DNA from 4 places in the Bacillus sp. NPDC094077 genome. Region 4 is predicted to be linked to each of the others. Evidence: riboswitches for the same ligand, from Rfam matches in the RefSeq annotation. Region 4 holds a riboswitch; each other region holds the start of a gene.
The links. Region 4 has a riboswitch for S-adenosylmethionine ahead of ACQKNR_RS16565 (hypothetical protein). Riboswitches for the same ligand answer to the same signal wherever they lie in the genome.

Region 1 (3,583 bases), on a different contig from region 4:
TGCTCTTTTGATAACTTACTGATTGGAGGCAATACGCCAGATGCATCAGCAGTTAAGAAAATAATTGTATTTGGATGTCCTGCAACACTTGGCAGTACGATATTGTCAATCGCATGCATAGGGTATGCAGCACGTGTATTTTCTGTTAAAGTAGTATCGTTATAGTCTGCGATACGCGTTTGGTCATTAATGATAACGTTTTCTAAAACAGAACCAAATTTGATTGCATCGAAAATTTGTGGCTCTTTCTCGTGAGAAAGGTTTACGCATTTTGCATAGCAACCGCCTTCAATATTGAATACACCGTTATCAGACCAACCATGCTCATCATCACCGATTAATTTACGGTTTGGATCAGCAGATAAAGTTGTTTTACCTGTTCCAGATAAACCGAAGAATAGTGCTACGTCGCCTTCTTCACCTACGTTTGCAGAGCAATGCATAGAAAGAATATCTTGTTCAGGTAGTAAGAAGTTCATAATAGAGAAGATTGATTTTTTCATTTCTCCAGCATATTCTGTACCACCAATTAGTACGATACGTTTTTCGAATGAAACCATAATGAATGCTTCAGAGTTTGTACCGTCAATAGCTGGATCTGCTTTGAAGTTTGGTGCAGAAACAATCGTGAACTCTGACTCATGAGTTGTTAATTCTTCTTCAGTTGGACGGATGAATAATTGATGCACGAATAAATTGTGCCATGCATATTCGTTAATAACTTGAATTGGTAGGCGATAGTTACGGTCAGCGCCTGCAAATCCTTTGAAGACGAATAACTCTTCTTTTTCTTTTAAGTATTCTAAAACTTTTGTATATAATTTATTAAAATGTTCTTCAGAAATCGGTTGGTTCACAGCTCCCCAAGCAATTTTGTCAGCAACCGATGCTTCTTTCACAATAAATTTATCTTTAGGAGAACGTCCTGTATATTTTCCTGTTGAAGCAGAAACGGCACCAGTAGAAGTTAATTTCCCTTCATTTCGCATTAATACTTTTTCCACTAATTGCGGAACACTTAGTTGAATCTGTGCATTGCTTCCGTTCAATAATTCGTGTAAACCAATTTGGACATTCACAGTACTCATATTTATATACCATCCTTTTCATTTAATGAAATATTTCTCGTAATCCCCAACAAGAGTATAACACAATTATATAAATAATGTATACTATTTATTTCTTTTTGTTTGTGTGAATGCATTATTTCCTTATTAATATTTCATTTTATCCGTATTGAGAAAAACTTTCAGGAAAATATGAATATTAATTGACAAATGAATATCATTTCTTTAGTATAGGTTGGGACGGATACTCTCTTATCCCGAGCTGGCGGAGGGACAGGCCCGATGAAGCCCAGCAACCTCACTTGTATTGGTAAACACAAGTGAATAGGTGCTAAAACCTGTGCGAGGCTACAGGTCTCGAACGATAAGAGCGAAGGGCAAAAAGCAGTATGCAAGTAGCAAATTAAACCTTTCCTCTATGTAAAGTAGGAAAGGTTTTTCTGTATGCTTGTGTGGGAGAATAAATGTATGTCGCAATCTGTGGCAAATTAAGGATGAGTTCCGTACAATATATACAATTACTGTAGGGAGGTTTACCACATGACAAAAAAACGTCATCTGTTCACATCTGAGTCTGTAACTGAAGGACATCCAGATAAAATTTGTGACCAAATTTCTGATTCAATTTTAGATGCGATCTTATCAAAAGACGCAAATGCACGTGTAGCTTGTGAAACAACTGTAACAACTGGTTTAGTATTGGTAGCGGGGGAAATTACGACTTCTACTTACGTAGACATTCCGAAAATCGTTCGTGAAACAATTCAAGGCATTGGTTACACACGCGCAAAATACGGATTCGATGCAGAAACTTGTGCAGTTTTAACATCTATCGATGAGCAATCTGCTGACATCGCTATGGGTGTTGACCAAGCGCTAGAAGCACGCGAAGGTCAAATGACTGACGCTGAGATTGAGGCAATTGGTGCAGGAGACCAAGGTTTAATGTTTGGTTTCGCATGTAATGAAACACAAGAGTTAATGCCACTTCCAATCTCGCTTGCTCACAAATTAGCTCGCCGTTTAACTGAAGTACGTAAAGATGATACATTATCATACCTACGTCCGGATGGAAAAACGCAAGTTACAGTTGAGTATGATGAAAATGGTAAACCAGTACGTATCGATACAATTGTAATTTCTACACAACATCACCCAGATGTTACATGGGAAGAAATCGATCGTGACTTAAAAGAGCACGTAATTAAAGCTGTAGTACCAGCAGAATTAATGGATGGAGAAACAAAATTCTTCATTAACCCAACTGGCCGCTTCGTAATTGGTGGACCACAAGGTGATGCTGGTTTAACAGGACGTAAAATCATCGTTGATACTTACGGTGGATACGCTCGCCACGGTGGCGGTGCATTCTCTGGTAAAGATGCAACAAAAGTTGACCGTTCTGCAGCATATGCAGCTCGTTATGTTGCGAAAAACATCGTAGCAGCTGGTCTTGCTGATAAAGCAGAAGTACAACTTGCATACGCAATTGGCGTAGCGCAACCGGTATCAATTTCAGTTGATACATTCGGCACTGGTAAAGTATCTGAAGACGTATTAGTAGAACTAGTTCGTAACAACTTCGATCTTCGCCCAGCTGGTATTATTAAAATGCTAGACTTACGTCGCCCAATTTACAAACAAACAGCAGCTTACGGCCACTTCGGACGTACTGATGTAGATCTTTCATGGGAACGTACAGACAAAGCTGCAGCTTTAAAAGAGCAAGCTAGTCTATAATATATGAAGAAAAGCTTTGCGCGGTGAGCGCAAAGCTTTTTTTATTTCGTTTTACTTATGATTTGAATGCATGAGCTACAATACACTTCTCCGTCTAGCTCAATATACTTTTTCATATTAGTCATACCACTTGCTGGGAATGGCATATGAATCCATGCTTTTTCATATGTTTGTATTTCTTTTTCACATGATTTACAAACTATCGGTTTCTTCTGGAACATATGTAATCAACCTTTCATTTGACGTGCTTTACCCGCGCAAAAGGCACTGCTTAGTAAAAATAGCGTTGCGAATATAATACTTACTAATGTAGCGTATGGAATTGCTCCTTTTAGAGAAAAACCAACAGTGATGGAAGCTATAAATAAGAGGATGAATGTTGTTGTTAATTTTTTATACAGTTCCATAATATGTAGACCTCCGATTTATTTGGTAGTGCAATTTTTAAAATTGAATTCCACTATGTGGAAAATATAAGAAAAGTTAAAGGCTAGCTAATGATGTGAAGTCTAAGGGTATAGGAAAGGATGTTTTTATTTTCCTTTTTGTGGGTGTATATACTTATATTGTATCATGATGCACTGTGGACTTCATACATAATTGTGTAAAGATATGTATGATAAAATGAAGAAAAGTCTTTAAGAAAGGAAAGATGAAAAAATGAGTGTAACTGAACATAAAAAACAAGCTCCAAAAGAAGTGTGTTGCAAGATTGTAACGATTTCTGATACACGTACGGAAGAGACAGATAAGAGCGGACAGCTATTACACGAACT
Region 2 (3,583 bases), on a different contig from region 4:
CTAGTTTTCTAATAAACGACATAAACTGTTTATAATGATAATAATCTTGTCCAGCTGTCGGTTCATCTAATATGATAAGTTTTGGATTTGTTGTTAATACAAATGCAATTGTTAATCTCTTTTTTTGTCCGTAGCTTAATGCTTGAATTGGCCAATTTCGAAATGGATATAAACCACAAATTTTTAAAGTTTCTTCTGCTCTATTCTTAATTTCTTCCATAGAAAACTTTTTTAATTTTAATGTAAATGAAACTTCTTCTAAAACGGTAGGTTGTGTAATCATATGATTTGGATTTTGCATCACATAAGATATAAGCTCCCCACGTTTACCTATAGACCAAGAATTGATATTTACTCCACCTAATATAATCTCCGCATTTTTTGTTTTATTTATGCCAATAAGACTATGAGCTAAAGTTGATTTCCCAGCTCCGTTGTGGCCTAAAAGTGCTACAATTTCCCCTTCACGTATCGAAAGATTTACATTTTTTAATACTTTTTGTTTATTAGGATATGAAAATGATAAATTCTCCACTTTAAGTAATTCCTTGTTTTTAGTAGTACCTTTTAATACAACTTGCTTTTTCAGCCAATCTTTAATAACGTTACATACTCTTTCTTTTTTTAGATTTTCAAGTGGATATATTACATCATTATTACTATCAAAATTTAATCGTTTTAGTGCTTCTATGTAAATAGGCTCTCTTAAGCCAATACGCGGTAATATACGAGATGCTAAAATCTCTTCTGGTGTCCCTATCCTAGCAATTACGCCATCATCAATTAAAATGATTTTATCTAATTTCAGCTTTAAAATTTCTTCTATACGATGTTCAATAATTACAATTGTTTTATTATATTGTTCATGTACATCTTTAATGAGTTCTATCGTATGTAAGCTACTTGCTGGATCTAAGTTTGCTAACGGTTCATCAAACAATAATATATCGGCTTTTGTTGTTAACAGTCCTGCTAAAGAGACCGTTTGCTTCTGACCTCCTGATAATTCATGTGGACTTTGTTTATGAAAAGTATTCATATTTACCTTTGTTAATGAGTCTGATACAATCTTTTTCATATCATCTTGATTAACACATTCGTTTTCTAAATAAAATGCTACATCTTCCTCTACTGTCAGACCAATAAATTGAGCGTCTTGATCTTGCAAAATTGTTCCTACATGTTTACTCTGCTCAAAAATACTGCCTTTCCTTGGATCTTTTCCTGCAATTAAAAATTTGCCAGTACTAATCCCTTCATAAGAAAATGGGATTAGCCCATTGATACAATGAGCCAATGTCGACTTTCCTGAACCGCTTCGCCCAGCAATTAGTACTTTTTCCCCAGGATATATATGAAAGGTAATGTCTTTTAAAGTAGGCTGCGCAGCATGCCTGTATTGAAAGGTGAATTGTTCAAAAGAAATAATTGGATGCATATTAATATCCCTACTTTTCAATTTTTAAATGTGTATGTTTCTTATTTGATTTAGCTAGGCCGATTGTAATCGGTAATCCAAGAACTAAAAATACAATAATATCAGCAATTATTGCACCTAGTATTTGTATAACAATTTTGTCAAATGGTTCTCCCATCACAATAATATCGAATGCCCCAGCAAATAAAATAGCAATAACAATTCCAACTAACCCCGCAACTGCAAAATATGAAATATCACGCTTATTATACGTCCCGTTTTTCACACTAAAGCCCACCCTTTTTTGAATGATCCCCATCGTAAAACCGATAATACCTGAACTAATAACCCATCCCCACCAAATACCCCATCCAGCAATCGTATCTGTTACGGTATGACCGATAAGACCTATTAACAGTCCTGCCAATGGACCAAATAACGCTCCAAAAACAGTTAATATAGCTAATGCAGGTTTAATAAATGTATTTGGTGCAATAGAAAATCCCCAAAGTCCTAATATCCCGTATAAGGCTGCTCCAATTCCAATTGCTACTACTAACTTTGTTGATAATTTGTTCATGACAATTCCCCTCTCATATTAGTAAACTTTTATTACTCTATATTTATTAAAAAAATGAATTATGCATCGACACTCCCTTTCTATACAACAAAAAATGACCTCTTACATAAGAGGTCATTTTCTTTCACGTTCAAGAATCCTCTTATCTTTCAAAAAACACATCGTGTCCTCTGCGGAATTAGCACCTTCCTATGAAATTACATAGGGGTTGCTGAGGTTTCTTAGGGCCGTTCCCTCCACCTCTCTGGATAAGTATTAATTTGTAATTTGTATTATGGCACTATGAAGAGAAAAATTCAACACTTTTCTAACTATTTTTATTTTTCATTAAATAGTTCATTTAAATCATTGTATTCTTATCGGAATTATGAAATAATAAGTTCAAAATTGTTTCGGGAGGAATGCATAATGAAAGTAATTGGTTTAATTGGCGGATTGAGTTGGGAATCTACAACGTTATACTATAAACATATTAATACACTTACACTCTCTCAATACGATCAAAATGCGAAGCTAGTTTTATATAGCATGGACTTTGGTGAAGTAACTACTTTATTACAAAATCATCAATATGAAGAAGTGAAAAATGAATTAATCACAGTTGCAAAAAAAGTGGAAAAGTCTGGGGCTGAATGTTTATTAATGTGTTCAAATACGGTACATTTATTTGCTGAAGAAGTAGAACAGGCAATATCAATACCACTCCTTCACATTGGTGATGTAAGTGCTAAAAAAATAGTAGAACATAATATAAAACGTATTGGACTTTTAGGAACGAAACAAACGATGGAACAAGATTTCTACAAAAAAAGACTAGCAAATTATAACATTGAGACAATTATTCCAAATGACGAGGAAAGAATTTTTATTCATCATGTTATTTTAAATGAATTAAGTAAAGGGATTATTTCAAAAACGGCAAAAGAAAAGCTATTACAAATTACAAATTCATTAATTCAAAACGGTGCGGAAGGTATATTACTTGGCTGCACTGAAATCCCTTTACTCATTTCTCAAAACGATCTAACTGTTCCTGTTTTTGATACTGCTTTTTTACATGCAAATACTGCTGTACAATTTGCTGGATAATAATATAAAAGCATAAAGGTGGAGCCTCTATGCTTTTATATTGTCCAAACTATTTATTTAAAAGAGAATCAATAACTGCAATGGCCCTTTTTGAACCACCACACTCTAAAAAACTATCATTAAGTTTTCGTATGCCATGTTCGTACTTTTCATTTGAAAGAACATCTGTTATCGCCTCTTTTAAAGTTTGCACATTAACATGCTCTTTTAATAATCTATGTGCTGCTTCAAGCTCAGTTAGTCTTTGCGCGATCATAGGCTGATCTTTATCATGCGGTATTATCACAAATGGGACATTAAAATGAATTGCATCGTGGACGCTATTCATGCCGCCATGTGTAATAAAAACATCTGCTTCACTTAATATTTCTGATTGAGGTACGTATGGAGCAATTATAAAATTATCTGGCGCTTGCTTAATTTTAGAAATATCATTTCTATCACCAATTGCCAATACGACTACCCCTTCAAAATCTGAGAAAGCATCAATACAAGTA
Region 3 (3,583 bases), on a different contig from region 4:
CTTCTTGACCAATAACAAGATGAACACCAGCTTCTTTAGAATTTGCTAATAGTGTTAATTCTTTCACCTCTCTAATATCACTCTCTCGTACTTCTGTATGACGAGAATGCGGAGCAAAAAACAATTCATCAAATCCCTGTAACAGTTTCACGTGTTGCTCGCAGACTTCATGCTCAAATACACCGAACATTTTCTTCTTAAGAGGATACTTTGGAACACCATAATGATAATACAAACCAGCCTGTGCCCCCCAGCAAATATGAAGCGTAGACGTTACATTCGTTTTTGAATACTCCATAATACGTTTAAGCTCTTCCCAATAATCTACTTCTTCAAAAGAGAGTGTCTCCACTGGCGCTCCAGTAATAATGAGTCCATCGAATTTCTCATCTTCAATATCACGAAATGTTTTATAGAAACTCGTTAAATGCTCCTGTGCTACATTGCGAGATAAATGTGATTCCATGTGAAGTAAATGAACATCTAGTTGCAACGGTGTATTTCCAATTAAACGAAGCAATTGAGCTTCTGTCTCTTGTTTTGTGGGCATTAAATTTAAAATAGCAATTTTCAAAGCACGTATATCTTGTGTTTCTGCTCGCTCCTTCGTCATTACAAAAATATTTTCTTCTTGCAGTACTTTGCGAGCTGGTAAATCTTTATCAATTATGATCGGCATGTTGTTTGCCTCCGACTAACGCTGCAGCTAAATCTGCAATAATATCAGAAACATCTTCTATACCAACCGATAAACGGATTAAATCAGATGTCACACCAGCTAAACGCTGATCTTCAGCACTTAATTGTCTATGCGTCGTACTAGCAGGATGTATAACGCAAGTTCTTGCATCAGCTACATGTGTTACGAGCGTCGCTAGTTTCACATTTGCGATAAATTCTTTTGCCGCTTCTAATCCTCCTTTAATACCAAATGTTAAAACACCACTAGCACCTTTTTTCAAATACTTTTGTGCTAAGGGGTAATTTTCATTACTATCTAATCCCGGATAATTCACCCATTCAATACGTTCATGATTAGCAAGCCACTTAGCAACTGCGAGAGCATTTTCACTATGACGCTCCATTCGTAAATGCAATGTTTCTAAGCCAATATTGCTAATATATGCATTGAATGGGCTCATACAGTTTCCATAGTCTCTTAATAACTGAACACGTGCTTTCACAATATAAGCTGCTGCTCCAAAATTTTGGATATAACTTACGCCGTGATAACTTGGATCCGGTTCGACAAGCTCAGGATATTTTCCATTCGTCCAATCAAAGTTTCCCCCGTCAATTACAACGCCGCCTAAAGAACTTGCATGACCATCGATATATTTCGTCGTTGAATGGACAATGATATTAGCTCCATGTTCAAACGCTTGGCATAAATAAGGAGTCGCTAACGTATTATCAACGATAAAAGGTACCTCTAATTCTTTTGCTGCAGCTGAAAATTCTTTAAAATTTAAAACGTTCATTGCTGGATTTCCTAACGATTCTGCATAAATGAGCTTCGTCTTATCGTTGGCAAGTGCTACAATTTCATCAGCTGTTAAATTTGGATTAAAGAACGTAACATTAATGCCAAGCTTACGCAAACTTACCCCAAATAAATTAAAAGTTCCTCCATAAACTGTTGAAGAACAAAGCAAATGATCCCCGCTACTACAAATATTTAAAACTGCTAGCATAATAGCTGCCTGCCCAGAAGCCGTTGCAACCGCTCCTACACCGCCTTCTAATTCCGCTAGCTTTTGCTCAAATGCAGCTAGAGTAGGATTTCCAATACGCGTATATATATATCCCTCTGCCTCTAAATTAAATAGTGCTGCTAAATCATCTGAAGTATCGTATTTATACGTTGTACTTTGATAAAGTGGCAAAACGCGCGGCTCACCATTCTTTGGTGTATAGCCACCTTGCACACAAATTGTTCCTTTTCCCCATGATTCTCCCATCTCTCATTCTCCTTTCTTTTATCCCGCTATTTGTGGGGATGGACAAAACCCCCACTGATTAAAGTTTCACTTTATGCAAAATAAAAAACTGCCCCTTTCCTGAAAACAAGAAAGGAGCAGTTTGAAAACACGCTCTAAGGGCTCTTTCTTATCTCTCAGGATTATTACCTGCAGGATTTGGCACAATTCCGTTATACGGCTGTTGCCAAGGTTTCATCGGGCCTGTCCCTCCACCTTTTCTTGATAAGACTATGCAATTACCGTTGATTTTATAGCAATAATTTCCTAATGTCAAATAGTTTTTCTGAATGTTCTAAATTAAAGTAAAACTTTAGTTAATGGGGTTTTGTCCATCGCCCACTGATTATTAGCCCGCAAATAGCGGGATAAATATTAATAGTTTCATACAAAATAACAAAAGAAATATATTCCATTCCCTTTCAAAAAAGACCTTTAAAAAACTCAAATTAGTCTATAGAATTAAGTAAGTTAATATCTAGATTCAAATTTTCACAAAAGCATACTAGATGTTGAATAAGCCACCCACTCAAAAAGATACTATACATATTCCATTCATTTTGCACTAGCATATTTAATCCTTTCTTACATAATGGAGGTATAACATGACAAATACAAAAGACATGCACTATATAATCGTCTTATATGGCATTCTTCTAGGGTCCATAGTAGGTGCTACAGTCTGGCTATTTTTAGTTACGATAAATATCGGAATCCACTTTATTTGGGGATACTTACCTAACGTTTTCTCTTCTCCCCCTTATTACACCCTTTGTGTAACAATAATCGGTGGTACCCTTGTTGGTTTATCACAAAAATACTTCGGTACATATCCACGCCTCATGCCAGAGGTAATGGGTGAATATAAAAAAACAGGTAGAATTGAATACCGTTTTGTCCATCAGGCTACTTTAACTGCGATTATTGTTTTAATATTTGGAGCTAGTCTCGGTCCAGAAGCCGCACTTGTTGGAATTATTGGCGGACTTTGCACATGGGTTGGTGATCGTTTTAAATTTGCTTTAAAGGGAATGAATGAACTAACAGAGGTTGGAATTGGTGCTACTTTAAGTGTCATTTTTAATGCACCATTATTCGGTTTCTTAGCTCCAAATGAAAATGAGGGTGAGCAAATTAACGAATTTTCTAAAGGAAAAAAAGCAATTGTATACTTAACTACTACTTTTGCAGGTTTTTCTGTTTATTTACTACTGAGTAAACTCGATAATCGCGGATCCTTTATTGTTGATTTTGGAGAAGGTTCACTTTCTTTCAATGAATGGATCGCATTTCTCCCGCTTGCTAGTATCGGTGCTATAGTTGGTTTCTTTTATTTCAAATTAGAATTTACATTAGAGAAGCTCATTCATCCTTTTACGGAATACAAACTTACACTTGGAATTATTGGTGGCATTTTATTAGGAATTGCGGGAACAGTTCTCCCGTATACATTATTTTCAGGGGAACACCAATTAAAAGAATTAGTAGTTGAATGGAGCCATTTATCTTTTTGGGTATTACTTCTTTCAGGCATTTTAAAATTATGCATTACTGCCGTTTGTTTAAATACAGGTTGGCGTGGCGGGCATATTTTCCCAATCATA
Region 4 (3,583 bases):
TCTTCTATTTGTAAAAGCCACTTTTCTCGCTTCGTTACTTTACTCGTTTTCACAGATTGAAAAACTGACCGTTTTATATCGCGAATGCCGCAAAAACGTAAAACGCCTCTCTTCATCACAATCCAATCCGCTGATCGATATAATAATGCGACGTACCATAAAGGCGAATCTAACGTATTAATAACCCACGCTTTCTTTCCGTTCAATAATCCTTTCGGTAAAGCTCCTTCATATTTATAAGCAAATCCAGCTACAAAAATACGGTCAATAAATCCTTTTAAAATAGCAGGCATCCCCCACCACCATATCGGATATATAAAGAGAAGAGTATCCGCTTCTTCCACTAATTTTCTATATCGCACTGTCTCTTCCTCATTTACTAAATCACGCCTTCTCTTCTCTTCATTAAATACAAGTACCGGATCAAATTGTTCCTTGTATAAATCAAGTACCGTAACAGAATGATTTGTTTCTTGTAATCCTTTTTGCACATGCTCTAAAATTGCCCCGTTAAAGCTTGAAGGATTAGGATGAGCGTATATAATTAGTACGTTCACTACAAAGCACCCCCTCTATAATTACAGTTTCCCCTTCTTTAACATCTTCTCTACAATTTGCACATTTTTTGAACTTTGTAACAACCGATTTAATACTGTTAGTAACTCTTCTTTTTCTAAACCTTTCAGTTTCTCTTTAACCGTACTCTCACCTGCACTTTGAATATCATAAACAACCGCCGCCATATGCTTACAAAAGTTCTCATAAGGACACTCGCAGCTACTTTCTGTAAAATCCTCGAGATCAATAATTACTTCATAGTTCCCAGCATTCCCAGTAACGAAAGCAAACACTTTATTGTCGTGTATTTCAACATCTTCTACATGTCCATCTTCATAATATTCATATCCTCTGTCAATAATGTACTTCGGAATCCATTTCGTTATATCTTTTAATAAGTAAGCGTACATAACAACACCTCTTCCTTTAATTCCCTTTTGACTTCCAAAACCCTGCATGTTATTCTATTAACTGTCAAGTAGCGAGCCTACGTGACAAAACAACTGACACCTATTCGGCGAAGGTGTCTCTTTTCGTTTGTAGCCGATAGGAAGTGCCTCTTTCAGGCACATTCAACTTTTGACACTACACACTCAACACCATTCCCTTGTATCAGGCTGCTTTAGCAGTCTTTTACACTACATACTTCAAAAAAAAGAGAGCTTAGCTCCCTTTTCTCGCCTTATAATATACCCCTTTTTCCGCAAAGAGATATTCATCATCAGCTAAAGTAATTTTCCCATCCAGTTTCAGTTCGTCTAATAGCCTCGATAAATAAAATTGATGTAACATTTTTTTCGTGAATTTTCCTTCATGATGCGAAACGATATGTTCTTGAATATCTAACAATGATATTGGCTTATCTTGTTCTATCATATATTCATAAACTGTACTGCGCAGTTTTACGTATTTTTCGAGTGTCACAGTAATCCGCAACCCCTTTCTTCTTAATATAAATTTTCGTAATCGGTTTTTTTGCAACAAAAAAACCTCTCCGATAAGAAGAAGTTACGTATATATCTTCGTCTTATCTCCCAGAACAAATATGTTCTGCTGGAATTAGCACCTGCATCGCGGTTGCTGGGTTTCATCGGGCCAGTCCCTCCACCTCTCTGGATAAGAAAATATTCACTTAAAACTTACTATACGTAATTTCACTTTAATTGTCAAACAAATATAACAAATTATATTTTTTTCTTCAATGTTCATACTATACATATATGAACATTCAAGGAGGATTATGAAATGCATCAAAACGCTCGCGGATATGTACAAGATTCTTTTCAATCATTACAAGAAGCAAAACATTGTTTAGAAGAAGCACTACAGACAGTTGAAAAAGATTTTAATCGCGCTCGTATTGAACAATCACTTTATGCTATTGAACAAGCATTGCAACGTTGTGATTACACGGTTCACATTTTAGAACAAGATTAAAAACTTCCCATCAATTGATGGGAAGTTTTTTCAAATGGCATACTTCATTATTATTGCCGTTATGATTAAAAAATATACAGAATTAGCAATTTCTAAAATCCCTACTTTTATGATAGAAATTTTTTTGCCATACAACATAATTGCTCGAATGACACTTGGTATGAAGATAAGAGAACACCACGGATTGATAGCAAATACGATTATCGTCAACACGATATGATAACCCCAAGATATAAGACGATACTTCGGATTATTTTTCTCACGAATCATCGTTTTCACATAAAACGTGCTTCCTAAAAAATATAAAAATGAAATAAGCGCAATAAATAATGCTGTTTTATCTATAAGTTTCATTGAAAAATAATAACTAATTAAACCACCTATACAAAAAACAATGATTGCACAAATGTCATTTAGTAATGCTCTTTCATTTTTTTGACGAGCGTAATATATATTTACAATAAACAATGGAATCATGATTACTACGAATAAAAGAATTCGCCATTCATATAATAAAGAAATCATCCCAAATACGAACGCAATAATAAAATAAACAATTGCAGCGTGTAAAAACTCTTTTTTTCGTCTTTGCTTTATGTACATGAGACATGGATACGTAGCTAAATAAATAAAAAACCAAGCTAAAAACAATGGAATATGATATAAAGTAGGTTTCCCAAGTACAATACTTAATAGAAATGGTATAACAAGCATAGCCCATGCCCCATGTTGCTTCGGAATAACTAACTTCATTACCTATACACCTCCCTCTTGAAAATAATTCTCACCCACTATTATACAAATAATTTCATATAATAATGGATGCATATTGAATCTATTTTTTGACAAAAAAATGCTCCTTACAATATGTAAGAAGCATGAAAGAGGCAAACGAATATGTAAGTCGCGACCCTACCTTATATGAGTATGCTTTTCTATGTCACGTTATGCTCATCTAATATGCCATATTTCTTTTTAAATCTTGTAAGAATCTTAATCCAAGAGGTACTAAATAATAATAAGAAAATAACATTCGAAATCGCATGGCTCAAATCGAAGTAAAAACTTGCGACATAGTACGAAATGACAGTTTCCCACGTTGCTTCTCGTATAAAACCGAGTAGTCCCCAGAAGTTCATAATCCAGCCAAATAAAAATCCAACGATCACTCCATACAGGAGTCTTCCCCATAGCTTTTTCATTAAAAATGTATAGCGAAGTAAGCCTGCTATAAACCCAATCATGCCCCACGAAAACATTTGCCATGGGGTCCACGGACCTTGTCCTAAAAAAATGTTAGATACAATAGCAGCTGTGGCACCGATCATAAAACCAGTTTCACTTCCAAACACGATTGCAGAAACGATAATGACAAAAGAAGTCGGTTGCACACTTGGCAAAATAGAAAATGGTACTCGGCTAACTGCTGCGATTGCTGCTAATACGGCAACGAGAACAATTTCACGTGAAACAAACGCCTTCCTTTCAAAACGAACATAGAAAGGTAACATAATAACAACTAATAAAAACAAACTACTTAACATGTAATAACCGTCTATGATAAGTGTAGTAAAGAGTAATGTGCCTA

Region 1: it holds a riboswitch for S-adenosylmethionine, as region 4 does, so the genes downstream of both, metK (methionine adenosyltransferase) here and ACQKNR_RS16565 (hypothetical protein) in region 4, are expected to answer to the same signal.
Region 2: it holds a riboswitch for S-adenosylmethionine, as region 4 does, so the genes downstream of both, ACQKNR_RS07060 (ECF-type riboflavin transporter substrate-binding protein) here and ACQKNR_RS16565 (hypothetical protein) in region 4, are expected to answer to the same signal.
Region 3: it holds a riboswitch for S-adenosylmethionine, as region 4 does, so the genes downstream of both, ACQKNR_RS24965 (bifunctional O-acetylhomoserine aminocarboxypropyltransferase/cysteine synthase) here and ACQKNR_RS16565 (hypothetical protein) in region 4, are expected to answer to the same signal.

What each region holds. Positions count from the first base shown of each region.
Region 1 is NZ_JBNNUF010000005.1:94,470-98,052, forward strand. Features, by position in the region: gene pckA (phosphoenolpyruvate carboxykinase (ATP)) at 1-1,088, opposite strand, end outside; SAM riboswitch class I at 1,317-1,438, shown strand; gene metK (methionine adenosyltransferase) at 1,608-2,807, shown strand; gene ACQKNR_RS14610 (hypothetical protein) at 2,849-3,028, opposite strand; gene ACQKNR_RS14615 (hypothetical protein) at 3,035-3,214, opposite strand; gene ACQKNR_RS14620 (MogA/MoaB family molybdenum cofactor biosynthesis protein) at 3,468-3,583, shown strand, end outside.
Region 2 is NZ_JBNNUF010000002.1:419,672-423,254, reverse strand. Features, by position in the region: gene ACQKNR_RS07065 (ABC transporter ATP-binding protein) at 1-1,438, opposite strand, end outside; gene ACQKNR_RS07060 (ECF-type riboflavin transporter substrate-binding protein) at 1,449-1,997, opposite strand; SAM riboswitch class I at 2,137-2,252, opposite strand; gene ACQKNR_RS07055 (aspartate/glutamate racemase family protein) at 2,406-3,086, shown strand; gene ACQKNR_RS07050 (macrolide family glycosyltransferase) at 3,136-3,583, opposite strand, start outside.
Region 3 is NZ_JBNNUF010000016.1:27,566-31,148, reverse strand. Features, by position in the region: gene metA (homoserine O-acetyltransferase MetA) at 1-679, opposite strand, end outside; gene ACQKNR_RS24965 (bifunctional O-acetylhomoserine aminocarboxypropyltransferase/cysteine synthase) at 663-1,961, opposite strand; SAM riboswitch class I at 2,107-2,211, opposite strand; gene ACQKNR_RS24960 (chloride channel protein) at 2,585-3,583, shown strand, end outside.
Region 4 is NZ_JBNNUF010000006.1:92,283-95,865, forward strand. Features, by position in the region: gene ACQKNR_RS16555 (NAD(P)H-dependent oxidoreductase) at 1-557, opposite strand, end outside; gene ACQKNR_RS16560 (SWIM zinc finger family protein) at 579-1,016, opposite strand; gene ACQKNR_RS16565 (hypothetical protein) at 1,222-1,542, opposite strand; SAM riboswitch class I at 1,583-1,681, opposite strand; gene ACQKNR_RS16570 (hypothetical protein) at 1,804-1,995, shown strand; gene ACQKNR_RS16575 (YwiC-like family protein) at 2,026-2,748, opposite strand; gene ACQKNR_RS16580 (ECF transporter S component) at 2,931-3,583, opposite strand, start outside.